Regions from separate parts of the Mesorhizobium sp. L-8-10 genome, predicted to be linked through region 3. Evidence: predicted binding sites of a transcription regulator. Region 3 holds the regulator's gene; each other region holds the start of a gene.
The links. The regulator PhoB, encoded in region 3, activates phosphate uptake and scavenging genes when phosphate is short. The targets are predictions, from matches to a motif close to TGTCATNNANCTGTCAT.
Positions count from the first base shown of each region.

Region 1 (9,812 bases), 2.1 Mb from region 3:
GGGCCTGCAGGCGGATGTCGCGCTCCATCGGGAACTCCAGCGGCTCACGGGTGATGTCGCCCGTGGTGTGATCCTCCGGCAGCTCGCCGTCGGCCTCGATCAGTCCCTCATGGGCAAGAATCTCGGAAACGCGCGGCATGCGCTCGGGGGAAGCTTCGCGCCGCTCGGCCTCGTCGACCGGCGCACCGGCAGCCAGCCCGGGATCGAGCAGGCGGTGGGTATAGTCGAAGGTCGGCCCGAGCAGCTGGCCGCCGGGCAGGTCCTTGTAGGTGGCGGAGACGCGCCGCTCGACCAACATGCCGCCGGTGTCGACCGGCCGCGTATAGCCGAAGCGCGGAAGCGTGGTGCGATAGGCGCGGACGAGGAAGATCGCCTCGATCAGGTCGCCCCGCGCCTGGATGACGGCGAGCGCGGCAAGCTCCTTGTCATAGAGCGAGCCCTCGCTCATCACCCGGTCGACGCCGAGGCCGAGCTGTTCCACGATCTGGTCGATGCGCAGCGCCGGCACCGAGCGGTCGCCCCTGCGGCGGTCGGCGAGCAGCCTGTGGGCGTTCTCGATGGCGGCCTCGCCGCCCTTCACGGCAACATACATGTCAGCCCTCCATCATCTTGATGCGCGTGGTGCGCGGCAGGCAGGCGATGCCATCGGGCGCCGCCAGGACCACGTCGATGCCACGCGGGAAACGCTGGTTGTTCTGCTTCCACTGCTCGACGAAGTGGCGCGGCAGCGGCGAAGGCGAGATTGTCGCCGTCGTCTCGATACCGGGCCCTTCGAGCAGCAGCCCCGGACCGGACGACAGCCCTGCAACCTGCAGGACGAGCGTCGCGGAGCGGTCCGGATATTCCTGCGTGCCTTGCGCGAAATTCTCCAGCGCGATCAGTTCCGCAGGGTTCGCAACGATGGCGAAATGGGCTTCTGTTGGCCTGTCCGCGAGCGGAGCGCCGCTGTGGAAGCCGAGCCAGGACCGCACCGCCTGGGAAGCCTGCAGCGGCGGATCCAGCCAGACCGGCGTATCGTGGTCGCAAAGGGTGAGGGCTACCGCGGCGGCGGCCGGCGACAAGGGCGCAGGCGGGCGGGCGAAACCAGGCAGAGGCCGCACCGTTCCCGGCCGCGCCACGGCGTCCATCACGGCGCGGAATACGGTCTGCGCATCGAAGACCGGATTCTCGAAGCCGCCGTCTACCGTTTGATCGATCATCAGTCCTCTCCGCGTACCATGGTGAAGAAATCGACCTTCGTCGCCGCGGTCTCGGCGCGACGGCGCTCATCGGCCTCGGCAAGTGCTGCGCGCAGCGGCGCGACGACCCTGGCTTCGACATCGGCCCGCCGGGCGGGGTCCTGCCACAACGCATCGGCAATCGCCGACATCAGCGCCTTCTCCTTGTCGCGGCCGAGAGCATAGGCATGACCGACCTCGCCGGTAGCAAGCTTGACCGTGGCGCGGGTCACCGTGGCCTCGCCGAAGTTGAAGGGCGCACCGCCGCCGCCTATCCGGCCGCGCACGGTGACCAGGCCGGTCTCGGGGCCACGCACGGGATGCGCCTCGACTTCGAAGCCGGCTTCGGCCCAGACCCGCTTCAGCATGTCGCCGGGCGCCGACGCCAGGGCGGCCATCGCCGCCTTGCGCGCCGCCTCCATTTCCTTTTCCTGCCGACGATCCGTCTTCATTCCTGCCTCGCTGAATTCGGTTATTTGTCTATTGTTCTATACAACCGAACAAATTATAACAGACCTCTAGCGCGCGTCCATGACGCGTTCGTGACAGGGGCGGGAAAAGATGACCAAGACTGAACCATCCGACATGGAAAGGCGAAGCGGCGTGGCGTTGTGGCGGCAGATCGCCGACCGCATCCGGCAGGGCATCGCTGCCGGCACGCTGGGCGAGGACGACCGGCTGCCGCCGGAGCTGGTGCTGTCGGAGCGTTTCGGCGTCAACCGCCACACGGTGCGCGCGGCGATCTCCGCGCTTGTCCAGGAAGGAGTGCTGCGCGCGGAGCAGGGCCGCGGGACCTTCATCGAACGCCGCCAGAGGCTGACCTATCCGATCTCGGCGCGGACACGCTTCTCGGCCGGGCTGGAGGGCCAGGCACGCGACCGGCGCGGCAGCCTTCTGGCACATGCGACCGAGCCCGCGAAGGCTCGGGTCGCCGAGGCGCTCGATCTCGCCGAAGGCGCGCCGGTCATCCGCCTGGAAACGTTGAGCGAAGCCGACGGGCGCCCGGTGTCGCGCGCCGCGAGCTGGTTCGACGCGAAGCGTTTTGCCGGCTTCGAGGCGGCCTTTGCCGACACCGGTTCGATCACGCTCGCGCTCAAGCGGTTCGGCGTCGACGACTATTTCCGCAAGTCGACGCTCGTCTCCGCCAGGCATGCCGACGCGGCCGACTTGGCCGACCTCAAGCTCTCGCCCGGCGCGATCGTGCTGGTCGCGGTCGCGGTCAATGTCGACACCGACGGTCGCCCGATCCAGTTTGCCGAGACAAGGTTCGCCGCCGACCGCGTGGAACTGACGGTCCAGAGCTAGCGTTTCTTGCGCGGATCCCGCGGTGCGTCCTTCGAGGCTCGCTTCGCTCGCTCCTCAGGATGAGGATCGTAGTGCGCTTCAGCTCACGAAGAGAGACGTGGCGCCCTTCACCTCACGACGGGCGTATTGTCCTTCATCTCAGGATAGGTGCGTAGCGCCAACCTTCCTCATCCTCGGGATGAGGATCGTGGTGCGCTTCAGCTCACGAAGAAAGACGTAGCGCCCTTCACCTCATGACGAGGGGCGTATTGCCCTTCGCCTCAGGATAGGTGCGAAGCGCCAACCTTCCTCATCCTGAGGTGCTCGCGAAGCGAGCCTCGAAGGACGCACCTCACATCGAATTGAGGCGACGGCCGGCCAGGTTTGATTGACCGGCCTCGGGGCGCCATGCTCAATCCGGGCTGAAATCGCCGGAGGTCCATCCTTGAAAAGACTGCTGCTTTGCGCCGCCGCCCTGGCCACCGTGACGCTGCGCGCCTTTGCGGGCGATCCCGATCCGGCGCAATGGGACAAAGTGCTTGCCGAGGCCAGGGGCGAGACCGTCTATTTCAATGCCTGGGGTGGAGCCGAGAACGTCAACGCCTATATCGAATGGGCTGCCGACGAGGTGGCGCGCCGCTATGATGTGAAGCTCGTCCAGGTGAAGCTCGACGACACCGCCAATGCGGTCGCCAAGGTGGTGGCAGAGAAGGCGGCCGGCAGGAACGAAGGCGGCACGGTCGATCTCATCTGGATCAATGGCGAGAACTTCGCCTCGATGAAGCGGCAGGGGCTCTTGATGTCACCGGGCTGGGCCGAGAAGCTGCCCAACTGGAAATATGTCGACGTCGAGGGCAAGCCGACCATCCGCACCGACTTCACAATACCGGTGGAGGGCCTCGAAAGCCCGTGGGGCATGGCCAAGCTGGTCTTCTTCCACGACACGGCAAGGACGGCACCCGAGACGATGCCGACATCGGCAAAGGCCCTGCTGGAATGGGTCAGGCAACACCCCGGCCGCTTCACCTATCCGCAGCCGCCGGATTTCACCGGCACGTCCTTCCTGAAACAGGTGCTTTCCGAGGTGGTCACCGACCGCTCGGCCTTGACAAAGCCGGTCGATGAAGCCCGTTTCGCCGCGGTGACGGCCCCGCTCTTTTCCTATCTCGACGCGCTGAACCCCGTTCTCTGGCGTTCCGGAAGAGCCTTTCCGCAGAACTATCCGGCGATGAAGCAGCTACTGGCCGACGGCGAGGTGGACATCATCTTCGCCTTCAATCCATCGGAAGCCTCGAACGCGATCGCGTCAGGCGAACTGCCCGATACCGCGCGCTCCTTCGCCTTCCCGGCCGGCACGCTCGCCAACACGCATTTCGTGACCATACCCTACAACGCCGCCGCCAAGGCGGGCGCGCTCGTCGTGGCCGACTTCCTGCTGTCGCCCGAGGCCCAGGCCCGCAAGCAGGACCCGAAGGGCTGGGGCGATCCGACCGTGCTTGCCATGTCGAAACTCGGCGCCGGGGACCGGGCGCGTTTCGCGGCTCTGGATCTGGGCGTCGCAACCTTGCCGCCCGACCGGCTCGGCCCGGCGCTGGACGAGCCGCATCCGAGCTGGATGGAGCGCATCGACGAGGAATGGAAGCGGCGTTATGGCGTCGAGAACTAGCCGCTTGGCCATAGTTGGGAAAGCTGGCGCTCAGCCTCCTGTCCACCTCAGACGATTAACAGCAACGGCACGGCGCGACGCGAGATGAAAGCACGTCCACCTGCTTTGCCATGCTGACCCGCCTCGGTCCGCCGCTGGCGATCGCGCTCCTGGCGGGTCCGATCCTGGCCGGGCTCGCCGGCACGCTGCTTCCCGCGCTGGGCTATCTGCCGTCGCTCGGAGGGACGCGCCTGACATCAGACCATGCGGCAAGGCTCTTCGCCGCGCCTGGTATTCTCACATCGGTCGCGCTCTCTCTGGCCTCGGGCCTCGTCACGACGGCAATATCGGTTCTGGTCGTCATGCTCTTCGTCGCGGCCTGGGCCGGAACCCGCGCCTTCGCAAGGGTTCGGCACCTGATCTCGCCGCTGCTGTCCGTTCCGCACGCCGCGGCGGCCTTCGGCCTCGCCTTCCTCATTGCGCCGTCAGGCATGATCTCCCGTCTGATCTCGCCGGAACTGACGGGATGGTCGAGACCGCCCGACCTTCTTGTCGTCAACGACCCCTTCGGCCTTTCGATGATGGCCGGGCTGGCGGTGAAGGAGATTCCGTTCCTGCTCCTCATCGCACTCGCCGCCCTGCCCCAACTCGACGTCGCCAGGACCCGAGCGCTCGCGGGCACGCTCGGCTACGGGCGCATCGCCGGCTTCCTGTTCGGGCTCTGGCCTTCGCTCTACCGGCAGATGCGGCTCGCCGTCTTCGCGGTCATCGCCTTCGCTACGTCGGTGGTCGACGTGGCGGCGATCCTCGGACCGACCGCGCCCCCGCCGCTCGCGGTGCGGCTCCTCGGCTGGATGAACGATCCGGATCTGGACATGCGTTTCGTCGCATCGGCTGGCGCGGTTCTGCAACTCGCAGTCACGGGGACCGCACTTCTCGCATGGGTCGGACTGGAACGGCTTGGCGCGGCGATCCGTGACCGTGCGGCTCTCGCCGGCCTCAGGCTTCGGCACGACGCCTGGCTGTGCCGGGTGGCGCTGTTCGCCATGCTCGTTCCGGCAGTGGTGATATCGGGCGGGCTGGCCGTGCTATGCCTCTGGTCCGTCGCCGGCCTCTGGCAATTTCCCGACGCATTGCCCGAGAGCTTCACCATGGCGGGCTGGGCGAAATCCCTGCCCCGCATCGCCGCGCCGCTGGCGACGACCTTGCTCGTCGCATTTGCCGCGACGCTTACCGCAGTGCTGCTTGCGATTCTATGCCTCGTGCGCAAGCTCGAGACCGGCCGCACCGGCGGCCGCCTGGCCCTCGTCCTCATCTATCTGCCGCTGATCGTCCCGCAGGTCGCCTTCCTCTTCGGCTTGCAGCTTCTCTTCGCGTTTTCCGGCGCCGTGGCCGGCCTCTCGGCACTCGTCTTCGCGCATCTGATCTTTGTCCTGCCCTATGTCTTCCTGTCGCTGTCCGATCCGTGGCGGGCCTATGACCGGCGCTACGACGCGGTCGCCGCCGGTCTCGGCAAATCGCGGCGGACCACGCTCTTCCACGTCCGCCTGCCGATGCTCCTGCCGGCCGTGCTGACGGCTGCGGCGGTCGGCTTCGCCGTCTCGGTCGGCCAGTACCTGCCGACTGTGCTGATCGGCGCCGGCCGGCTGGAAACGATCACCACCGAAGCGGTCGCCCTCGCCTCGGGCGGCAATCGCCGCGTCATCGGCGTCTACGCCTTCTTCCAGATGATGCTGCCGGCGCTGGGCTTTCTGGTTGCCACGGCCGTGCCGGCATTGATATTCCGGCGCCGTCGCGCGCTGCGCGTCTGAGCCCCCGGGAAGAATGACGAAATCAGGCCTTTTCCTCGATCATGTGTCGATACGGCTCGACGGGCGCACCCTGCTTTCGGTCGCCGGCCATGTCGCGCCCGGCGCCGTGCTGACGGTCATGGGGCCATCCGGCTCAGGCAAGTCGACGCTGCTCGCTTATATCGGGGGCTTTCTGGACCCGGCCTTCTCGGCGAGCGGCAAGGTGTTCGTCGACGACATCGAGCTAAGCGCGCTGCCCGCCGAGGATCGTCACGCCGGCCTGCTCTTCCAGGACCCGCTTCTGTTTCCACACATGACAGTCGCCGGCAACGTGGCCTTCGCCATGGCGCCCGGCCTTAAAGGCAGGCAGAACCGCCTGGCGCTGGCCGAGGAGACTCTGGCCGGCGTCGGCCTCGCTGGCCTCGGCGAGCGTGACCCCGACACGCTGTCGGGCGGACAGAAGGCCCGCGTGGCGCTGGCACGCGTGCTCGTCTCCTCTCCGCGCCTGCTGCTGCTCGACGAGCCGTTCTCGAAGCTCGACCAGGAGCTGCGCCAGCAGATGCGCGAGCTGGTCTTCACCAAGGCCAGGGAGGCGAGGCTTCCCGTGGTGCTCGTGACCCATGACCAGGCCGATGCGATGGCCGCCGGCGGCTCGATCGTGCGCATCGGGGACCAGCCATGATCCGGCTGCCGGAACTCCCCGTCACGTCCGTGCTGCCGGCACTGCAGCAAGCGCTCCGGGACGGCCCTAACGCGGTGCTGGTCGCACCGCCCGGCGCCGGCAAGACGACGCTGGTTCCGCTCGCTCTGCTGGATGCAGCATGGCGCGGCGACGGACGCATCCTGCTTCTCGAACCGCGACGGCTCGCGGCGCGCGCGGCTGCGCGGCGCATGGCGTCACTGCTCGGGGAGGAGCCCGGCCAGACTGTGGGCTACGCGATGCGCATGGAGAACCGCATCTCGAAGGCGACACGGGTCGTGATCGTCACCGAAGGCGTCCTGTCGCGCATGATCCTCGACGACCCCGAGCTCTCCGGTATCGCGGCGATCATCTTCGACGAGTTCCACGAACGCTCGCTCGACGGCGACTTCGGCCTGGCGCTGGCGCTCGACGTCCAGGGGGCGTTGCGACCGGATCTGCGCCTTGTCGTCATGTCGGCGACACTCGACGGAGCGCGCGTGGCGCAGCTCGTCGGCGATGCGCCGGTCATCGAAAGCGAGGGCCGCTCCTTCCCCGTCGAGTTGCGCCACGACGAGCGCCCCGCTGGCGTCGCGATCGAAGACGCCATGGCGAAGGCAATCCGCGAGGCCCTGGCAGCCGAGCCCGGCAGCCTGCTCGCCTTCCTGCCGGGCCAGCGCGAAATCGAACGGACTGCCGAGCGGCTGGCCGGCAGGCTGCCCGAGCACGTCGACGTGGTGCCGCTTTACGGCCAGCTCGACAGCAAGGCGCAGGATGCAGCGATCCGCCCCGCGCCCGAAGGCCGCCGCAAGGTGGTGCTGGCGACCTCGATCGCCGAAACCTCGATCACCATCGACGGGGTGCGCGTGGTCATCGATTCCGGATTATCGCGCCTGCCGCGATACGAGCCGGCGACCGGCCTGACCCGGCTCGAGACGGTGCGCGTCAGCCAGGCGTCGGCGCTCCAGCGGGCCGGCCGCGCCGGCAGGACCCAGCCCGGCGTCGCGATCCGGCTGTGGCGGGCCGAGCAGACCGCCGCGCTGCCCGCCTTCACGCCGCCCGAGATCCTCGAAGCCGACCTTTCCGGACTGCTCCTCGACTGCGCCGCCTTCGGCGTCGCCGATCCCACGAGCCTCGCTTTCCTCGACCCGCCGCCGGCCCCCGCTTTGGCCGAGGCGCGAGCCTTGCTCCTCGCCCTTCACGCCATCGATCCGACAGGACGGCTGACACCCGGCGGGGAAGCGATGCGCCGGCTGGCGCTGCCAGTGAGGCTCTCGCATATGGTGGCCGAAGCGGCCCGTTCGGGCGAGGCGCAGGAGGCCGCGACGCTGGCCGTTCTGCTTACCGAACGCGGCCTCGGCGGCGACGGCGCCGATCTGGAGCGGCGGCTCGCGCGGTTCCGTACGGAGAAATCGCCGCGCGCCGTCGCCGCGCGCCAGCTCGTCGAAAGGCTGACACGGCAGGCCGGCGGCGGGTCGCGACCTCAGCAACCCTCTTCCGCCGGAACGCTTCTGCTCCAGGCCTGGCCCGACCGTGTCGCCAGGGCCCGCGGCGAGCGGGGCCGCTTCGTGCTCGCCAATGGTCGGGGTGCCGTGGTCGACGCCGCCGATCCGCTCGCCGGCGAGGACTTCCTCGTGGTCGTCGACCTGCAGGGCAGGGCCCAGAATGCGCGGATCGCGGCAGCCGCGCCGGTGGCCGAAGCCGATATCCTTGCCGCGCTCGGCGATCGCGTCGAACGCAGGACCGAAAGCGCCTTCGATCCGGCGCGGCGCGCAGTCCGCGTGCGCGAGACCGCAAGGCTCGGCGCCATCCTGCTGTCCGAACGAATGCTGCCCGCGCCGACCGGCGCCGAGGCCGACCAGGCCATACTGGACGCGATCCGGACCCATGCCCTTGGCCTCCTGCCGTGGAGCAAGGAGGCCGAGACGCTGCGCCACCGGCTGCAATGGCTGCACAGCGGCCTCGGCGCCCCATGGCCCGATATGTCGGACAAGGCATTGATTGACACGCTGGAGGATTGGCTGCTGCCTTTCCTCGCGGGCGAAGCCGCCTTCTCGCGCATCGATCCCGGCGCCATCCAGGCCGGGCTCCTGTCGCAGGTGCCGCACGACCTGCAGCGCAGGATCGCAGCCCTCGCCCCCACACATTTCGATGCGCCCTCGGGCAGCCATGTGCCGATCCGCTACGACGGCGAAGCGCCCGTGCTCGCCATACGCGTGCAGGAACTGTTCGGCCTCGACCGTCATCCGGCCATCGCCGGAGGCACCGTCCCGCTGACGCTGGAACTCTTGTCGCCGGCGCACCGCCCCATCCAGACGACCCGCGACCTGCCCGGCTTCTGGCGCGGCTCCTGGGCCGATGTGCGCACCGATATGCGTGGCCGCTATCCCAGGCATGTCTGGCCCGACGACCCGATCAATACGGCCGCGACCAACCGGGCCAAGCCGAGGATAAAATAGCCGTTTGCCCTCGTCCCGGCAGTGGCGCATATACGATCCATGCAGGAACTTCGCCCTCACGATCCGCAAAGCAACGGGCTGCGGCTGAACACGCTTATCCGGCTGCGGTGGCTGGCCATCGTCGGCCAGAGCGTGACCGTCGTCTTCGTGGCCTACGGGCTCGAGTTCCCCCTGCCCGTCAGCTACTGCTTCGCGCTGATCGCCTGCTCGGCCTGGCTCAATCTCTATCTGGCCTTCCGCTATCCCGCCGCCCATCGGCTCGGGCCGGCGGCGGCGCTGTCGATCCTCATCTTCGACGCCCTCCAGCTGGTCGGGCTGCTGTTCATCACGGGCGGCCTGACCAACCCCTTCTCGCCGCTGATGGCGGTGCCGGTGGTGATCTCGGCAACGTCGCTGCCCTTGCGCATGACCGCGGCGATCGGCGGCCTGATGGTCGCAGCGGCCACGGCGCTGGTCTTCTATCACCTGCCGCTGCCCTGGGTGTCCGGCAACGAGCTCGTAATGCCCTTCATCTATGTCGCGGGCATGTGGGTGGCCGTGGTTGCGAGCATCACCTTCACCGCCGTCTATGCCTATCGGGTGGCGCAGGAAGCGCGGCTGCTGGCCAACGCGCTGGCGGCGACCGAATTCGTGCTGCAGCGCGAACAGCACCTTTCGGCGCTCGATGGCCTCGCCGCAGCGGCCGCGCATGAGCTCGGAACGCCGCTCGCCACCATCGCCCTGGTCGCCAAGGAGATG
Region 1 is NZ_AP023263.1:279,815-289,626, forward strand. It holds gene JN280_RS01215 (carbon-phosphorus lyase complex subunit PhnI) at 1-592, opposite strand, end outside; gene phnH (phosphonate C-P lyase system protein PhnH) at 594-1,199, opposite strand; gene phnG (phosphonate C-P lyase system protein PhnG) at 1,199-1,669, opposite strand; gene phnF (phosphonate metabolism transcriptional regulator PhnF) at 1,779-2,522, shown strand; gene JN280_RS01235 (ABC transporter substrate-binding protein) at 2,947-4,167, shown strand; gene JN280_RS01240 (ABC transporter permease) at 4,278-5,957, shown strand; gene JN280_RS01245 (ATP-binding cassette domain-containing protein) at 5,971-6,618, shown strand; gene hrpB (ATP-dependent helicase HrpB) at 6,615-9,074, shown strand; gene JN280_RS01255 (ActS/PrrB/RegB family redox-sensitive histidine kinase) at 9,114-9,812, shown strand, end outside.
Region 1: the regulator PhoB is predicted to act here: its motif matches at 1,749-1,765, upstream of phnF (phosphonate metabolism transcriptional regulator PhnF).

Region 2 (9,812 bases), 370 kb from region 3:
CGAGCGATCGCCTACCCCGTGCGCTTCCTGATCTGGCTGTTCATGGGCACACCACTCTTGCTGCAGCTCTTCCTCATCTATTTCGGCCTGGTGCAGATCGGCATCGACATCCCCGCGCTCGCCGCCGGCATCATCGGGCTCGGCCTGCATTTCGCCGTCTACAATGCGGATGTGCTGAGAGCCGGCATCGTCACCGTCGATCCCGGCCAGACCGAAGGCGCGCGCAGCATCGGCTTCGGCAAGTGGCAGACGCTGCGTTACGTCGTGATCCCGCAGGCGGTGCGCAACACCGCCCCGCCCATCGGCGGCAACATGATCGCGCTTCTCAAGGAATCCTCGGTCGTGTCCGTGATCGGCATCGCCGAACTGGTCCATGCCGCCCAACTCGGCATCAGCGAGACGTTCCGCCCGTTCGAATTCTATATCACCGCGGCGGCGCTCTATTACATTCTCAACCTCGTCCTCGAGGCGCTGCTGCGCCGGGTCGAGAAGAAGACGGAGGTATCGCGATGACCGCGCGGCCAATGGTCGAGGTGCGTGGCGCCCGCAAGGCTTTCGGCGCCCTGGAAGTGCTGAAGGGCATCGACCTGTCGGTCCGCCGGGGCCAGATCGTCGCCATCATCGGCCCGAGCGGTTCGGGCAAGAGCACGCTGCTGCGCTCGATCAACCATCTTGAACCGTTGAACGGCGGCGAGGTCTGGCTCGACGGCGTGCAGGTCAACCAGGATCTGCACGGCCGCGCCTTCGAGCGCCACATCAATGCGGTGCGCCAGCAGATGGGCATGGTGTTCCAGCACTTCAATCTGTTCCCGCATCTGACCGTGCTCGACAACATCACCATGGGACCGATGATCCTCAAGGGAATGGGCAGGAAGGAAGCGCGCGACCTGGCCCATGGCCTGCTGTCCAAGGTGGGCCTTGCGGACAAGATCGACGCCTATCCGTCGCGCCTCTCGGGTGGGCAGAAGCAGCGCGTCGCCATTGCCCGCGCGCTCGCCATGCAGCCCAAGGTCATGTTGTTCGACGAGGCGACGTCGGCGCTCGATCCCGAGCTGGTCGACGAGGTCAACGCGGTGATGCGCCAGCTCGCCGCCGAGCACATGACCATGCTGATCGTCACCCACGAGATGCGTTTCGCCGCCGATGTCGCCGATCACGTGCTGTTCATGGATGGCGGCGTGGCGGTCGAGGAAGGACCACCTGGCGAGATTTTCCGCGCGCCGCGACAGGAGCGCACGCGTTCGTTCCTCAAGAAATATCTCGCCGCCTGAAGGATGCCGTGACCATGGATGGTTTTCCCGATTTCGGGCTGACGCCGGAACAGCGCCGCGAGGCCGTGCTCGGCCATTATTACGAATATCCCGGGATGGATGGCGAACGGGGCGAGATCTGGTGCTACACCGACGCCTACGCCTACCGCCCGGGTGCGACCGCAAGGCTGCAGGTCAGCTCCACCGCACCTCGTTTCACGATCGAGATCGTCCGCGACGGCGCAACCGAAACACCCGTGTTTCGTCGCGAGGGCCTGATTGCGCGCTGGCAGGAAACGCCGGACCAGTGTTCCGTCGTCGGCTGCGGCTGGGACACTTCCTTCGAGTTCAAGGTCGACGAGGCGTGGCCGTCCGGCGCCTATCGCATCACGCTGACGGCGGAAGGGCGGGACGGCACGCCGATCCGCTGCCATCATCTTTTCATCATGCGCCCCGCCCTCGGCCGCAAGCCGGGACGGCTTCTGCAGGTCGCGGCGACCGGCACCTGGACCGCCTACAACACCTGGGGCGGCTCGAACCACTACCAGGGCATAACCGGCCCGGGGCGGGACCAGTACGCCACCACGGTCAGCATCGAGCGTCCGTTCTGCCGGGGTTTCGTGACCCTGCCGAAAGACGCGCCGCGCGTGCCGCTGGAAATCCATACCCCGCCCTCTGCTGCGCCGCGCTATCCGCATATGGAGTGGGCCTATGCCAACGGCTATTCGAAGAAATACGCATCGTCCGGCTGGGCCAGCTACGACAGCCATTTCTTCCGCTGGGCCGAGCGCGCGGGATACCAGGTCGATCTCGCCAGCCAGCACGAGCTGCATTTCGAGCCCGAGATACTCGACGGCTACGACTGCGTCGTCTTGGTCGGCCACGACGAATACTGGAGCTGGGAGATGCGTGACGCCGTCGACGGCTATGTCGAGCGCGGCGGTCGCGCCGCGCGTTTCGCCGGCAACTTCATGTGGCAGACGCGGCTCGAGGACGGCGGGAGGAGGCAGGTCTGCTACAAATATCGGGCCCGCGCCGAAGACCCCGTCTATCGCTCGGCCGACCCCAGCCGCACATCGGGTTGCTGGGAAGCGGCCGAGACCGGCAGGCCCGCCGCGCAGACCTTCGGCCTGAACGCGCTCCGTGGCCTCTATGTCGGATGGGGCGGCTGCGCGCCGCGCGGCGTCCGCGGCTTCCCGGTCTACCGGCCCGAGCACTGGGCCTTTGCCGGCACCGGCATCTATTACGGCGACCTGCTCGGTGCGGAAGGTCATGCCTTCGGCTACGAGGTCGACGGGCTCGACTATGTGATCCGCGGCGGACTGCCGGAGCCGGCGGAGAACTCCGGCGCACCGGAAGGTCTCGAAATACTTGCGCTCGGCATGTCGTCGCTGAAGGAGGAGAGCGCCGACATTCCCGCCGACGACCAGTTCCTGTCGGATGCGGACGCCAAATTCGTCGCCGGGACGCTGATCGGCAATGATGGCGATGACGCCGTCGACCGGGTCAAGCGCGGCTGCGGCATGATCGTCAATTTTCCGCGCGGCAAGGGCGAGGTGTTTCACGCCGGAAGCTGCGAATGGGTCGCCGCTCTCATGCGCGGCGACGCGATGGTCGAGCGTGTCACCGCCAACGTCCTCGACCGCTACCTCCAGCCAACCGACCGATAGGGCCCGTCCAATGTCCCAGGCCGCCAGCCTACCCTTTGCCTATGCCGCCGAGCCGGAGCGTCCGGCCTCGCATCTCTTCTACGTGACCAGGCTTCGCCGGCCGCTCGTCGACCGCGCCGAAGGCATCTATCTGTGGGACCAGCGCGGCCGCCGCATGATCGACGGTTCGAGCGGCGCCATGGTCGTCAATCTCGGGCACGGCAACAGGAACGTGCTCGACGCGATGAAGCGGCAGATGGACCGCGTCACCTTCGCATACCGGCTGCATTTCGAGAACGAAGCCGCCGAGGAGTTGGCACGGCGCCTGGCCGCAAGAATGCCCGGCGACCTCGACCGGATCTTTTTCGTGTCCGGCGGCTCGGAGGCAGTGGAATCGGCGATCAAGCTGGCGCGCCAATGGGCTGTCGCCACCAACCAGCCGAAGCGCTGGAAGGTGATTGCGCGCTTCCCCTCCTATCACGGCGGCACCATCGGCGCGCTGGCGGTCACCGGCGACCTGGCCCTGACGGAGAGCTTCGCCCCGCAGATCCGCGACATGCCGAGTGTGCCTGCGCCGGCGGCCTATCGGGATCGCGACAACCTCAGCATGGAGCAGCGCGGCCTGCGTTACGCCGACATGCTGGAGGAGAAGATCCTTTCCGAGGGCCCCGAAAGCGTGCTTGCCTTCATCATGGAGCCGATCGGCGGCGCCGCGACGGCCGCACTTGTCCCACCCGACAGCTACTTCCCGCGTATCCGCGAGATCTGCGACAGATACGGCATCCTGCTCATCCATGACGAGGTGATGACCGGCGCGGCGCGCACCGGCCGGTATCTCGGCGGCGATCATTGGTCCTGCCGGCCGGACATCATCACCCTGTCCAAGGGCATCGGCTCCGGCTACGCGCCGCTCGGGGCGATGGCGGCGTCACGCAGGCTGGTCAAGCCGGTGCTCGACATGGGCGGGTTCCAGCACGGCTACACCTATGCGGGCAACCCGCTGTCCTGCGCCGCAGGCCTAGCTGTGCTCGACGAGATGGAACGGCTCGACTGCGCCGGCAACGCCGCCGCCATGGGCGAGCTTCTCCAGCAGGAACTGCTCGGGCTCTCCCGGCGTTTCCCATTCGTCGCCGGCGTGCGCGGCAAGGGACTGCTGATCGGCGCCGACCTCGTCGCCGACCCCCAGACCTTCGCCCCGCTGCCCAAGTCCTTCAACGCCAACCAGCGGCTTCTCGACCTCGCCTATGAGCGCGGCATGATCGTCTATTCCCGGCGCATCCGCGGCGGCGGCGCGGAGCTCGACAACATCATCCTGGCGCCGCCGCTCGTCATCGACGCGGCGCAGGTCGGCGAGATGTCGGCCATATTGGGCGATGCGCTCGAGGCGCTGGCGGCCGAACTCGACCTTCCCGTCAACCGCTGAGGCAACAAGATGGCAGCCACAAAAACCACCCGCGGCAAGGTTGTCGTCACCTGCGCCGTGACCGGCTCGGTACATACGCCGACCATGTCGCCCTATCTGCCCGTGACGCCCGACCAGATTGCCGCCGAGGCGATCGCCGCGGCCGAGGCCGGCGCCTCCATCCTGCACCTCCATGCGCGCGACCCGCAAGACGGGCGCCCCTCCGCCGACCCTGACGTGTTCATGCGCTTCCTGCCGCGCATCAAGCAGGCGACGGACGCGGTGATCAACATCTCAACCGGCGGCTCCTCTCTAATGTCGCTCGACGACAGGCTCGCCGCCGCGCTGCGGGCCGAGCCGGAAATGTGCTCGCTCAACATGGGCTCGATGAATTTCGCCCTGTTTCCGGCGCTCGACAAGCCGGTCGCCTGGCAGCACGACTGGGAGCCGCAACTCCTGGAGGCAACACGCAGTTCCATCTTCAGGAACACCTTTGCCGACATGGAGCACATCCTCGACCGCCTCGGCCGAGGCTGCGGGACCCGGTTCGAGTTCGAGTGCTACGACGTCGGCCATCTCTACTCGCTCGCGCATTTCCGCGACCGGGGCCTGGTGTCGGGACCTCTCTTCATCCAGTTCGTCTTTGGCGTACTCGGCGGCATCGGCGCCGATCCGGAGAACCTTGCCCATATGAAGCGCATCGCCGACAAGCTGTTCGGCGATTCCTACAGCTTCTCCGTGCTCGCCGCGGGACGGCACCAGATGCCGATGATCACCATGGCCGCGGCCATGGGCGGCAATGTACGGGTCGGACTCGAGGACAGCCTCTACGACGGACGTGGCCAGCTTGCCCGATCCAATGCCGATCAGGTACGTCGCATCAGGACCGTGCTCGAGGCGTTGTCGCTTGAGGTCGCTACACCGGCGGAAGCGCGCGACCTGCTGGCGCTGAAGGGTGGGGATCGGGTGGCCTTTTAAGGACGACCTGCGAGTCCAGATCGAGATCGAGGAGCCGCGATGAAAGCCTTCTACGCCGCCGAGCAGAAACGTCACGACCCCAAGGCATTCCTGTCGAGCGGAGCGCCGCAGCCCAACCCCGAGCAGCCGGAGCGGGTGGAACGGCTGCTTGCCGGCGCCCGCGCGGCCGGTTGCCGGATAGTGCGACCGCGCGACCACGGGCTTGGGCCGATCGCGGCCGTCCATACGCCGGAATATCTCGACTTCCTCCAGCACATCTATCAGCGCTGGCAGCGCATTCCGGGGGCCTCGGACGAAGTCATCCCAAACATCCATCCGATCGCGCGCGGCGGCAGCTATCCGGCTTCGGCTGTCGGCCAGGCAGGCTACCACATGGCGGACACGGCCTGCCCGATCTCGGCCGAGACCTGGGAAAGCGTCTGCTGGAGCGCCTGGAGCGCGGTCGGCGCGGCCGACGCCGTGCTGGCCGGCGAAGCGGCCGCCTATGCGCTCAGCCGCCCGCCCGGCCATCACGCCTTCGCCGACGTCGCCGGCGGCTTCTGCTTCGTCAACAATTCCGCGGTCGCCGCACAGCGGCTGCGCGGCGAGGCCGCGCGCGTGGCCATCCTCGATGTCGACCTGCATCACGGCAACGGGACGCAGGGCATCTTCTATGCCCGGCCCGATGTGCTGACCGTCTCCATCCATGCCGACCCCATACGTTTCTACCCTTTCTTCTGGGGTCATGCGGACGAGCGCGGCGAGGGGCCGGGGCTCGGCTATAACCTCAATCTTCCGCTGCCACGAAAATCTGGCGACGGCGACTTCCTGGCCGCGCTCGACACGGCCCTCCGCCGCATCCGCGCTTTCGCCCCGGAGGCGCTGGTCGTGGCGCTCGGCCTCGACGCCTTCGAAGGCGATCCTTTCGGCGGCCTTTCGGTGACGACGCCGGGCTTCGGCCGTATCGCCGAGGCGATCGGTGGCCTCGGGCTGCCGACGGTCGTCGTCCAGGAGGGCGGTTACCTCTGCGACGCGCTCTCGGACAATCTGACGGCCTTCCTGACGGGTCTCGGACGATAGGCCCGCATCGGCCGCCGAGGCCTTGTACCACAGGTGACAGGATCGACCGGTGGAGCACGCGGCTGCGTGGCCCATGTCTGCCCGGAGGTATCACCCCCCGGGGCGCAACGGATAGACTCGCGAGTGCACACCCGTCTGGACGTATGAAAAAGTTAGGCTATTGTCGGGTAACGGACGTTTGCGGGCCGTAACGGGTCTTGTCCTTGCCCGGAAGACGCATCATATTTCGCTGAGGCATGCTGGAGTCCCGCCAGCGGCGCCTGGGCGATCGTAGGTCCGACACCCGACGGGACAGTAGCAACAGAGGAAATCCATGGCTGACCTTCGTAACTATCAGGCACGCGTCGCGGCCGGCAGCCGCGCCGACGCTGCCATCGACGAAGGCCTGCGCGCCTATATGCTCAAGGTCTACAACCTTATGGCGCTTGGCCTTGTCATCACCGGCGTCGCCGCCCTCGGCACGATCATGCTGGCCACGACCAATGATCCGGCTTCGGCTGTCGCCACGCTCGGCAACGGCAAGATGCTGACTGCCTTCGGCGCCGCCATCTACGGTTCGCCGCTGCGTTGGGTCGTCATGCTGGCCCCGCTCGCCGCCGTCTTCTTCCTGGCCTTCAGGGTCCAGACGATGAGCGTAGCGGCCGCGCAGACGGCGTTCTGGGTCTACGCCGCGCTCGTGGGCCTCTCGCTGTCGTCCATTTTCCTGGTCTTCACGGCGCAGAGCATCACTCAGACCTTCTTCGTGACCGCCGCCGCCTTCGGCGCGCTCTCGCTCTACGGCTACACGACGCGTCGTGACCTCACCGCGATGGGCTCGTTCCTGATCATGGGCGTGTTCGGCCTGATCATAGCGATGCTGGTCAACATCTTCCTGCAGTCGTCGGCCCTGCAGTTCGCCATCTCGGCGATCGGCGTGCTGGTCTTCGCCGGCCTCACCGCCTACGACACGCAGAAGATCAAGGAGATGTACTTCGAGGGCGACGACGTTCTGGTCGCCGGCCGCAAGGCCATCATGGGCGCGCTGACGCTCTATCTCGACTTCATCAACCTGTTCACCTTCCTGCTGCAATTCCTGGGCAACCGCGAATAAGCAGGGCAGACAGGCAAATAAAAAGGGCGGCCTCGTGCCGCCCTTCTTATTTGCGCATCGCGGGTCTTGCCCCGTCATCTGCACTTCATCGAGGTTCCGCATTTTCACCGCGATGGGTCGTAAAACCGGCATCATCTGCTACGATAGTCCAAAAGCATGCGGCGAGAGGGACAGAGACGCCATGGTTGCCAGCCAGAAATCCAAGGCTGTGGTCAAGGGGGCGTCCGCCTCCGACAAGCGTGGGGGAGCGGCCGGGAAGCTGGCCGAATATCTGCTCGACCGCGCAGCGGCCGAGGATGTGGCGGCCTATGCGCCGGCCGACCTCGATAAGGCTGCCGCGCTCGCCTGGCAGGCGGTCGCCAGGCATCGCAAGGGCTCCAGTGTCGTCGCCGTCGACAACGGCCGGGAGGTGGAGCGCCAGGACCGGCCGGTGACAGTCATCACCGTCGTCAACGACAACATGCCTTTCCTGTTCGATTCGATCCTGGGCGAAGTGACGGACAGCGCCGGCGAGGCCATGTTCGTCGTCCACCCCGTGCTTGCCGTGAAGCGCGGCCGCGACGGGATCACCGACATCCTCGGCGACGCCGCCCATGCCAAGGGCGATCCGGACCGTGTCAGCGTCATCCATGTCCATGTCGGGCAGATCTCCGATCAGCACGCGGCCGGCTTGCGCGAAAGGCTGCATAAGATCCTCGACCAGGTCCGCGCCGCGGTCACCGACTGGAAGCCGATGCTGGCGCGCCTCGACCAGGCCATCTCGGAATTCCGCTATGCGCCCGTGCCGCTCGACAAGGACGATGTCGGCGAGGCGATCGCCTTCCTCGAATGGTTGCGAGACGACAATTTCACCTTCCTCGGCATGCGCGAGTTCAGATATTCGGGCGGCGAGAAGAGCGGAACCCTGGAGCGCGCCGACGAACCCGGCCTCGGCATCCTCGCCGACCCCGACGTGCTGGTGCTGAGACGCGGAACCGAGGCGGTCACGACGACGCCCGAGATCCGCGTGTTCCTGCACGGGCCCGACCCGCTGATCGTCACCAAGGCCAACGCCAAGTCGGTCGTCCATCGCCGGGCCTATCTCGACTATGTCGGCGTCAAGACCTACGACAAGAAGGGCAAGCTTTCCGGTGAACTGCGCATCGTCGGCCTCTTCACCTCCACGGCCTACACGCGCTCGGTGATGAAGATCCCCTATCTGCGTTCCAAGGCGCAGGCGGTCGTCGCCCGTTCCGGCTTCGATCCGAACGACCATTCCGGCAAGGCCCTCATCAATGTGCTGGAATCCTATCCGCGCGACGAGCTGTTCCAGGTCGCGGTGCCCAAGCTGCGCAAGCATGCCATGGCGATCCTGGCGCTGGGCGAGCGGCCGCGCGTGCGCGCGCTCGTCCGTGTCGACCAGTTCGACCGCTTCGTCTCGGTGCTCGTCTTCGTCCCGCGCGACCGCTACGATTCGGTCGTGCGCGAAAGGGTCGGCGCCTACCTGAAGGACAAGTTCGACGGCCGCCTCTCCGCCTACTACCCGGCCTTTCCGGAGGGTGGGCTGGCACGCGTCCATTTCATCATCGGCCGCTCCGGCGGCAAGACGCCGAAGGTCGAGCAAACGACGCTGGAAGCCGGCATTCGCGACATCGTACGCACCTGGGAGGACGGGCTGCGCGAGGCCGCAGCCGAGTCGGGCGCCGGGACGGAGCTTGCCGAAATCGCCAGGCGGTTCCCGGAAAGCTATCGCGGCTCCTTCACACCAGCCGAGGCGCTGGTCGACGCCGGCCGCATCGCCGAGGTCGGGCCGGACAACCCGATCGCCATCGACTACTACCGGCATGCCGCGGAGAAACCGGAACAGGCCTCGCTGAAGATCTATCATTTCGGCGCGCCGGTGGCCCTGTCGCGGCGCGTTCCGCTCCTGGAGAATATCGGCTTCCGCGTGATCAGCGAGCGCACCTTCGAGGTCGGCGACGCCGATCACGACACCGTCTTCGTCCACGACATGGAACTGGAGAACGCCTTCGGCCGCCCCATCGATCTCGCCGACGGCGGCGCGTTGTTCGAGGAAGTGTTCCTGTCGGTCTGGCGCGGCCTCAACGACAATGACGGCTACAATGCGCTGGCGCAGACCGCCGGCCTGAGGGCCGCCGAGATCGCAGTCCTGCGCGCCTATGGCCGCTACCTCCAGCAGGCCGGCATCCCGCAGAGCCAGGACTTCATCGCTACGGCGCTCAACCGCTATCCCGAATTGGCGCGCGGCCTCTACCAGCTCTTCGTCGCCCGTTTCGACCCGGCCGCCGAGGACGGCGAGGTGACGGCCAGGCATCTCAAGGCCAAGATCCGCGACGAACTGGAAGCGGTGCCCAGTATCGACGACGACACCATCATCCGCCGTT
Region 2 is NZ_AP023263.1:2,041,234-2,051,045, reverse strand. It holds gene JN280_RS09540 (amino acid ABC transporter permease) at 1-513, shown strand, start outside; gene JN280_RS09535 (amino acid ABC transporter ATP-binding protein) at 525-1,271, shown strand; gene JN280_RS09530 (N,N-dimethylformamidase beta subunit family domain-containing protein) at 1,286-2,920, shown strand; gene JN280_RS09525 (aminotransferase family protein) at 2,931-4,322, shown strand; gene JN280_RS09520 (3-keto-5-aminohexanoate cleavage protein) at 4,332-5,279, shown strand; gene JN280_RS09515 (histone deacetylase family protein) at 5,319-6,338, shown strand; gene JN280_RS09510 (Bax inhibitor-1/YccA family protein) at 6,652-7,428, shown strand; gene JN280_RS09505 (NAD-glutamate dehydrogenase) at 7,610-9,812, shown strand, end outside.
Region 2: the regulator PhoB is predicted to act here: its motif matches at 7,501-7,517, upstream of JN280_RS09505 (NAD-glutamate dehydrogenase).

Region 3 (9,812 bases):
TCCGAAGTCGATCTACGAGAACGTCGCCTACGGACCGCGCATCCATGGTCTCGCCAAGAACAAGGCCGACCTCGACGGCATTGTCGAGCGGAGCCTGCAGAAGGCTGCGATCTGGAACGAGGTCAAGGACCGGCTCGGCGAGCCCGGAACCGGCCTTTCCGGCGGCCAGCAGCAGCGTCTGTGCATCGCGCGCGCCATAGCGGTGTCGCCCGAGGTGATCCTCATGGACGAGCCGTGCTCGGCGCTCGATCCGATCGCCACCGCCAAGGTGGAAGAGCTGATCGACGAACTGCGCGAGAACTATACGATCGTCATCGTCACGCACTCGATGCAGCAGGCCGCCCGCGTCTCGCAGCGCACGGCCATGTTCCATCTCGGCTATCTGGTCGAGGAGGGCCCCACCGACAAGATGTTCACCAACCCCGACGACAAGCGCACACAAGACTACATCACCGGCCGCTTCGGGTAAGCGGCGGGCGGAAGGACAACGAGGACAGGATCATGGGTGAACATACCGTCACGTCTTTCGACGACGAACTCGATCATGTCGACCGGCTGATCCGCGACATGGGGGACCTTGCGGGGTCGATGGTGCAGGGCTCCACCAGGGCGCTGCTCAACTCCGACACGGCGCTGGCACAGCGTGTGATCTCCGACGACGCCGTGATGGACGCAAAGCAGCGTGAGCTCGACGATCGTGCCATCACGCTGATCGCCAAGCGCCAGCCCATGGCGCAGGACCTCCGTGCGGTGGTCGGCGCGATCCGCATGGCCGCCGACCTTGAACGCATCGGCGATCTCGCCAAGAACATCGCCAAGCGGGTGGGCGCAGTCGGCCAGAGCGTCGCGCCGCGCGGCCTGTCGCATTCGATCGAGGCGATGTCGGGCATGGTGTTGGGTCAGGTCAACGGTGTCGTCGACCACTATGTCGCCGACGACGCCCAGGCCTTGATGAAGCTGCGGGCAGACGACGAGAAGATCGACGTCCAGTACACTGCCGTGTTCCGCGAGCTCCTCACCTATATGATGGAAGATCCGCGCAACATCACGGCCTGCACGCATCTCCTGTTCTGCGCCAAGAACCTCGAGCGCATCGGCGACCATGTCACCAATATCGCCGAGAACGCCTATTTCGTCATGACGGGAGAGCAGCTTCCGGTGCAGCGGCCGAAACACGACGAAACCTCGACGACAGTCGCCGAATGAGAAAGGCTTGACCGCAAGAATACCGAGGAGATCCGACCCGCATGATTGCCCCCAAGATCATGGTCGTGGAAGACGAGGAGCCGCTATGCGTGCTCCTGCGCTACAACCTGGAAGCCGAAGGCTATCAGGTCGAGGTCATCAATCGCGGCGATGAAGCCGAGCTCCGGCTGCAGGAAAACGTACCCGACCTTCTGGTCCTCGACTGGATGATCCCCGCCGTGTCGGGCATCGAGCTCTGCCGGCGATTGAGGATGCGTCCGGAGACCGAGCGGTTGCCGATCATCATGCTGACGGCGCGCGGCGAGGAGAGCGACCGGGTGCGTGGCCTTTCGACCGGGGCCGACGACTATCTGGTGAAGCCGTTCTCGACGCCGGAATTCGTCGCCCGGGTTCGTGCTTTGCTGCGCAGGGCCAAGCCCGAAGTGCTGTCGACGGTGCTCAAGGTTGGCGACATCGTGCTCGACCGCGAAGCGCACCGGGTCTATCGCAAGAAGAGCGAGATCAAGCTCGGCCCGACCGAGTTCCGCCTGCTCGAGTTCATGATGCAGCATCCCGGGCGCGTCTTCTCGCGCAGCCAGTTGCTCGACAATGTCTGGGGCGAAACGATCTATATCGACGAGCGCACCGTCGACGTGCATGTCGGCCGCCTGCGCAAAGCGGTCAATACGGCCCGCATGCCCGATGTGATCCGCACCATCCGCGGCGCCGGCTACGCCATCAACGAGGCGTGACGTCCCCGCTGGAGCAATTCCAGCAAGAGTGCGCAGCGGTCTTGCGTCCGGAATTGCGTGACAACAATGAGTCAGGGCGTCTCGGCTTTTCGAAGAAAGGCGGAAATGCTGCTCCAGCGCGGGCCGGCGATTGCCGTCGGGCCCGCGTCAGGGCGCCCCACCGGCCGGGCGTGACACCGAACGCCTTCTTGAACTGACGGTTCAGGTGGCTCTGGTCGGCAAAGCCGGTCCTGGCCGCGATATCGGCCAGGTTCTCTCCAGCCTGGATGAGGGCGGTTGCCCGCGCCAGCCGCCGCATCAGCAGGTAGCGGTGCGGGCTGGTCCCGAAAAAGGCGCGGAACTGCCGCGCCAGACTGAACCGGTCGAGTCCGGTCACGCCCTCCAGCGCGTCGGAGCGCACGACACGGTCGAGATTGGCTTCCAGATAGTCGCGTGCCATCTCCAGCCGGGGGACATCGAGGGTGATCCTGGAAGGGGCGGGTCCATCGGCATGGCGCGACAGGCCGTCCGCCAACTCGGTGACGAGTTGGACGACGGCCAATTCGTCGAGTTCGCCCTCGATATCGGAGAGGCAGGGCAGCAGCGTCTCGCGCAGCCGCCGATCGGTGACGACGGGGTCGCGGACGAAAGGCAGCGGGGCACAGCTCGCTGCCAGGCTTCGCCGCAACAGGGCGGGCTCGAGATAGAGTATGCGATAGTGAAGTCCGGCATCGGTCGCGGCGCCGCCGTCATGCATCTCGTCGGGATGCAGCACGATCACCTGGCCCGGCAGGCTGTTTCGGACCTCGCCCCGGTAGCGGAATGTCTGAACGCCGTGCAAGGTCACGCCGATCGCATAGGTGTCGTGGCGATGAGGCTCGAAGGCGTTGCCGAAGAACTTGGCGTCGATGCGCTCCAGGCCGGGGAAGGGCGGTGCCGGCACGATGCCGCCCTCGTCGGTGCGCCCGCACAAACGTTCAAGACCGGATTGTTCGTTCCAGCCTAGATCGGGAGACATCTTGCCATCTTCCCAGCGGTGATACGATCCATGTTCCAGACCAAAGTCGCCATCGTCCTGCGCAGTGACCTTGCCGTGTGGCAGAAGCTGAACGTCACGGCCTTCCTCACCACCGGCCTTTCCTTCCGAGCTCCCGAGATGATCGGCGACGAATATGTGGATCGCGATGGCAATCGCTACAACCCCATGTCCGTCCAGCCGGTTATCGTTCTGTCCGCCGATGCGGCGACCATGAGCCAGATCCACCGTCGTTCGCTGGAGCGGGGGATCACGACCTCCCTCTATGTCGACGCAATGTTCGCCACCGGCCACGATGCCGCCAACCGCGCCGTCTTTGCAACTTTCGGGCCCGACGATGCCAAGGTGGCAGGCATTGCCCTTCGCGCCGACAAGAAGATCGTCGACAAGATCACCAAGGGCGCAAGCATGCACGCCTAAGCCAGGCCGTTGCCTCGAATCCGCTCAAGTGCGCGGCAGCACCCGGAACATGGCGACGATGATGTTGCCGGCGCCAGGCACTGAGACCGGCACGATGAAACATAAAAGACTGCCGATGACATCATTGGGTTACAGTTCCGTTTTATGGTTCCGGCGATCTAAGCAGATGGAGCAGCACGATGCATCAGCGCGAGCCCACGCTCGACGAACTGCTCAACGAGCCGATCATTCGGCAGGTCATGATCGCCGACGGCCATGAGCCGGACGACATCCGCCTCCTCATGCGCAAGGTTGGCGGCGGCCTGGACCGCAGGGCTTCAGGTCAAGCGAAGCTGGCGGCGGGCATCATGCAGAGCCGCGGCGTTTCAGGTGGCGCGGGCGGTTGTTGCGGGGCCGGAGCCTGAAGGTCGTTCCTATGGCAACGGTCGATGATAGCGACCGTTGAACCGCGTGGCCGCGCCCGCTTGGAGGGCCGCGCCAGCGATCGAGGTCAGGTGGATGCTGAGCATCCGCCGGGGATTGATGCGTGAGCGCCCAACCGGATGCGTCGACATCCAGTGCCGTTGGTATCAGTTCTCCGGTGGATACCAGTATCATCTCCTTCTCAGGCCTTTGTGACCAACGGTCTCGGCTTCGTTCGGCCCGAGCTGTGCATGATTCGATTGTCCGGGCCGATTGGTGCTACAATGCATTGCCGACTGCGCGGCTGGCGGTGTCCGGGACCATGACCAAAGTAACCGCTCTACCTGACCAGACGGATATCGAGGTGGGCGCCGACGAGACCTTGCTCGAGGCGGCTCTCAGGTCGGGTGTGCCGTTTGCCCACGCGTGCGGCGGCCGCGCGAAATGCTCGACCTGCCGTGTATGGGTTCTCGATGGCCTCGAGGCTTGTCCGCACCGAAATGCAAATGAGACTTCGATGGCGGACCGCTTGAGACTGGCGGACGAGGTTCGGCTGGCCTGTCAGCTCAGGCCGCAAGGCGAGCTTCGCGTCCGGCGCCTGGTGCTGGACGAAACCGATCTGATGATGACCAGCCAGCTTTGCGATTCCGCTGCGACGCGATCCGGCGAGTCGAAACGTGTTGCGATCTTCTTCAGCGACATCGTCGGATTCACGTCGCTGTCGGAGCGGCTTTCGCCTTATGACGTGATGTATCTGCTCAATCGCTACTTCGCGCAGGTCGGCGAGATTATCGAGCAGAATGACGGTTTCATCGACAACTTCATCGGTGATGGACTGATGGCGATATTCGGTGTCGACGACCAGCCCGACGCCCCGCTTCGCGCCGTGAATGCGGCGCTTCAGACCCTTGCGACGGTCGATCGTTTGAAGCCGTTCTTTGCCTCGATGTATGGCATCGATTTCGATATTCGCATCGGCCTCAACTATGGCGAAGCCGTCATCGGCACACTGGGTTTCGTCGGACACGAACGCCTGACGGCAATCGGTGACGTCGTGAACCTGGCCAGCCGTGTCGAAGCCGCAAACAAGGATGCCGGTACACGACTGCTGATATCCGAGGCGCTTCACGACCAGATCGCCGACAAGGTCGAGGTCGCCGACTATGTCAGGGTACGCCTTCGGGGTACCGGCGAGCGCACGAGCCTGTTCGAAGTCATCGGGCTGAAGCCCGAAATCGACGCCGAGCTGAACGCCAGGCATCCCCGCGAGACCGTCCGTCATGCCGGCAGGAGGTGGGTTCGCGCATTCGCTGAAGACGAGCTTCAGCCGCACGAACGCCGGATTCTCACCTTTGAGGATTTCGACATTGTCGTCGTTCGCGGACCTGACACGTACTGCGCCTTCAACAATGCCTGCCCGCATCTTCATCTGCCGCTGTACGAACGCCGAAATGCCGCTGAGGTCGAAACGCTGAATCTCCCACACACCGGGAGCACGATCACCAGCGATCTGGGCCTGGTTTGCCGTTGGCATCAGAGCTGTTTTGATCTGCTTACGGGCGAAGTGAGGAACTGGGCCAAGTTGCAGCCGGATGGTACTTCGCCCGGCTTTGAATTCGTGGGCGACATTTCGAAAAACCGCACCAGTTTGACCGTCTACCCTTGCCGAACACAGGACGGCTATGTGTGGATCGGGCTCGAGTGACAGCGACGGTCGGATATTTCCGTCGGCGTATTCGGCCAATATTCTGAAGATTGAGACTTCCGAAAGTTGAGAATTTGGCAAAGAACTTTTGATGTTGTGAACGACAAAGCAATTGTCCGCCTTCTCGCGAAGCACGCAGGATGGCTTCAAAAAGATGACTAGGCGCTCGAGCCTTTAGAAGGGACGATGGTTTGGTGCGCAACTTTAAGCGCCACGAATGTCCATCGTCTGCTCCTCACTGATCGCTCAACCCTCCGGCGGATACCAGTATTTTGCCGCCTTGGCGCCGCGTCCGACAATGACGAAATTGTTGGCGAAGACGCGGTAGGGCGGGCTCCACTCGCCGTCCGGCCATTTGACGCGGATCTCGGCGCGCTCCGCAGTGCCGACGCCGACATGCAGGAAGCCGGCATGGCCCGATGCATGGCCACCGCCGACCTGCACGCTGCGCGTCACCGTGCGCGTGCCGTATTTGACATAGACGAGCGCGCCGACCGCATTCTGGTTGGCGCCGGGTTGCTGCAACTCGATCTCGACGAAATTGCCCATCGGCCGTGACCCGTCGCCGGTGACGGCACCGCAGTTCCTGAACAGGCTCGCCTTCTGGCCGCGATTGACGACGAGCAGATCGAGCATGCCGTCCATGTTGAAGTCCTCCACGATCGCGCCGCGTCCCTTGGTCGGCAGCGCGATGCCGGCGATGTCGCCGCCCTCGGCAAAACCGCCGTCCCATTGGCCGACGAGGAGGTTGTCGGGGTCGAAGGCGGCGAAATCGGGCATCTGCTCGACATTGCCCTTGGCAACGTAGAGGTCCAGCAGGCCGTCATTGTTGAAGTCGGCGAATTCGGAGTGCCAGCCGGTCGAAGGCTTCAGGTCGCCGCCGGCATAGGGACGATGCGCGGTTGCGCCCTTCTCGAAGGCCACGTCGCTATAGATCGGCCGGTCCTCCTCGGCCTCGTCGTCGAGCTTCTGCAGCTTGGTGTCGCCCATCGAGGTCAGCGCATATTCCGGATAGCCGTCGCCTTCGAGGTCGCCTTCGGCGATACCCATGCCCCAGATGGTCAAATGCTGCCATCCGTCGGCGCGGCCATAGAGCCTCGGCGGCGCGCCGGGCTCCACCTTCCAGAGCTGCTCCTCGCCGCCGCGGTAATATTGCCGGTCGTTGGTGATGCGCAGCGAAGGAATGCCGGAACGGTTCCAGTCCGTGAACAGCATGGACAGCGCGCAGTGACCCGGCGACAGCCTTGTGACCTGCGAATAGTCTGGCTTCTCGCCGGGCTGCGGCCGGAACAGACCATTGTCCTCGCAGGTACCCCATGGCGAGCCGGGTGCGGTGCGGTCGACATAGTTGCCGAAGGCGAGCGTCGGATGTCTCTGGCCCTCTTCCCAGGTCGCGGCGAAGGCGGTCGTCCAGGCTTTGCCGCCGTCGAAGGAGAACTGCCGGTTGGCCTTCTCGAAGCTGCAGTCGGCTCCGCCGCGCAATATGATGTCCTCGCCGAGCCTCAGCAGCACGAGATCGCGATGGCCGTCGCCGTCGATGTCGAGCGCATAGGCGCCGAGCACCTTCTCCAGATCGCGCGGTTCCAGGCGGAGCGGCTCCTCCCTGAACTTCAGCACGCCGCCGGCCGCGCTCTCATTGACGTAGAGCGTCGAGCGTCCCTTGCCCCCGGCCAGGAAGACGTCGGGCCTGCGGTCACCGTTGCAGTCGAGCGCGGCGCCGCCGCCGCCCACGAAGAACTCCCAGGGGCCGCCATAGTCGTGGTCGATCCCGGCGGCGAGCGCCTCCTCATGCATCCTGGGAACATCGTTGACCGGCTTGCGTGCCTCGCCGTCGGCGCTCCTCGATGTGGCGGTGGAAAGGAGGATCGCTGCAAGGCAAGCGATGAAGCGGGTCATTTCGTCGCCTCGTCGGGTTCGATCACCAGCGTCTTGAGGAAGGCTATGATGTCGTCGCGCTCCGCGTCGGAAAGGGCGACATAGCGGTCGCGCGCCTCGCGTCCCTCGCCACCATGCGCCCGAATGACCGCGTCGAGCGTGGCGAGATCGTTGCGGTGGCCGTAGGGATTGGTCGAGCCGACGCCCCAGAGCTCCCCGGTCATGAAGACGTTGCGTTCGACGAAGCGCTGCGCCATCAGTTCGTTGCCCAGCGTGGCCACCTGCTGGTCTGCTATCGTATGGCGCTTGAGGTCGCCGTAAAGCGGCACCATCACCTCGCCCTTGTCGTTGCGGGGCAGTTTGCGCGCCCAGTCGTAGAGGGCGAGATCGTAGACCGCGGGCTCGGCGACTTCCGCGGCGCGCAGCGTTCCCGCCATGTCGGACGGCCCCGGATCGGAGAAGGCGAGGGATGCCAGGGGCAGCGCCGGCTTGTGGCAGGCCGTGCAGCCGACCGCGTCGAAACGTATCCGGCCGCGCGCCGCCGCCGCCTGCCATGCGGCGGCGTCCGGCTCCATCACCGTCGGCGGCGCCAGTGTCGCCTGCCATGCGACCATGGCGGACACGTCGCCTTCGACGATCTCGTCGTCATGCCGGTCGCCGTCATGGTCATGCTCCCCCGTCCAGCGTACGCCGAAACGCTCGACGGGCTGCATGCCGTGATGATGGTTGAGCGCGTTCACCGTGAACTGGCGCAGCGACGTCATCACCCCCTTCTGGCTGAACGGGCGGATGACGAGGTCGGCGTCGACACCCTCGATGCCGGAAAGATCGAGCACGCCGTCGGGCTCGGCGGCGATCGTGCCGTATTCGACCCCCTTGGCCGAGAGTCTCGATGTCGCAGTCTGGCCGGTCCTGCGCGCTTCGGCGATCGTCGCCTTGCGGATCTCCTTCAGCTCGGCGGTCATCTCGCGCGCCAGCAGCTCGATGAGGCCGGCGCCGAACAGGTGGTTCGATCCGCGCTCGTTGGAGAATTGCGGGTCGAGGCTATCGAAATCCGCGCTCTCGAACCCTTCCGAAACGAAGACATTGGTGACGAAGTCGCCCGCCCCGCCAAGCCTCGGCTGATTATGACATCCAGAACAGGCATTCGCGTCGAGGCCGGCCGTGCGGAAGAAGCCGCTTTCGGGCGCGCGCTTGCGTTTGGTCGGGATGATGGCCTGGGTGGCGAACGGGCGGCCGACGCCGTCCAGTTCGGTGAAACGACCGTCGAACAGTTTTTCGCCCTTGTTGCGAAGCGCCTCCAGTGCCTCGAAGTCCAGCCGGCCGGTGAGGCTGGACTGGTCGACATGCTCGGTGACGACACGTTCGGACCAGGGATTGGCGAACGCCGCGACGGAAGCCGGCAGGCAAATGGCTGCCAGGGTCAGGGCAAGGCGACGAGATTTCATGCGACGTCCTTTCCTGCGGTCTGCGGCACTGGCCCCGGCGCGAAGACCTCCCGGTCGACGAAGGTCAGGGCGCGCATGGCGCAGCCCTCGCGGATCAGCGGCATCTCGTTGGGCTCAACGGCGAAGGAAATCGATCTGGAGTGCTGGCCGCCGGCAGTCTGTGCGATCGCCTCGCGCAACGGCGGCTCGACGAGGTCGAAGGCCAGCGCGCCGTGACCGACGATCGCCACAGGCGCGGGGTCGATCAGGGCGAACAGGCTGCCCAGCCCGTAGCCGATGGCGCGGCCGGCTTTGCGGAAGGCGTCCCGCTCGGGTCCGTCGCCGGCGCGTGCCGCCTCGGCGAGAGCAGCCATTTCCGCCTCTCCGATGTCGGCCGCTGGGGCGGCGTTCTCGTCGCCCTGGTGGACATTGCGCCAGATCGCGTAGCTTCCGGCATAGGCCTCCACGCAGCCGCGCCGTCCGCACCGGCAGAGCGCGCCGTCGGGCTGGTGGACCATATGGCCGAATTCCGCGCCGGAGGAGTGAGTCCCGGTAAACAGTTCACCCTTCAGCATCAGCCCCATGCCGATGCCATGAGAGAGCAGGATGGCGATGAAGTCGTCCCGGTAGCGTTCCGGATCGCGCCAGCGCAAGGCGACCGCGATCATGCTGCAGTCGTTCTCGATCGTCGCGGGGATGCCGATCGCGTTCTCGATCAGGTCGGCAAACGGGATGTCGCTGTGTATGGTGATGGGTGACCACAGCATCTCGCGTGCTGCCGCATCTGTCGTCCCCTGTACCGCCATAACGATGCGCAGCACCCGCCGTCCGGCCCGCCCCCGATGGGCGATGAGCCGGCGCACGATCGCCACCGTCTCGGCCAGCAGCGCCTCGCGGCTCATTGTGAGCGTTGGCAGCCGCCGGTGATCCTCGGCGATCACCGTGCCGGCATAGTCGATGAGTGCCGCGGTGAGCGAATTGAGCGACAGCACGACGGTGACCACCGTGGCCGCTCTGGCGTCGAGGCCGAT
Region 3 is NZ_AP023263.1:2,411,426-2,421,237, forward strand. It holds gene pstB (phosphate ABC transporter ATP-binding protein PstB) at 1-469, shown strand, start outside; gene phoU (phosphate signaling complex protein PhoU) at 502-1,206, shown strand; gene phoB (phosphate regulon transcriptional regulator PhoB) at 1,248-1,937, shown strand; gene JN280_RS11325 (AraC family transcriptional regulator) at 1,924-2,934, opposite strand; gene JN280_RS11330 (DUF2000 family protein) at 2,965-3,372, shown strand; gene JN280_RS11335 (hypothetical protein) at 3,552-3,776, shown strand; gene JN280_RS11340 (adenylate/guanylate cyclase domain-containing protein) at 4,097-5,479, shown strand; gene JN280_RS11345 (CRTAC1 family protein) at 5,726-7,375, opposite strand; gene JN280_RS11350 (di-heme oxidoredictase family protein) at 7,372-8,802, opposite strand; gene JN280_RS11355 (ROK family protein) at 8,799-9,812, opposite strand, start outside.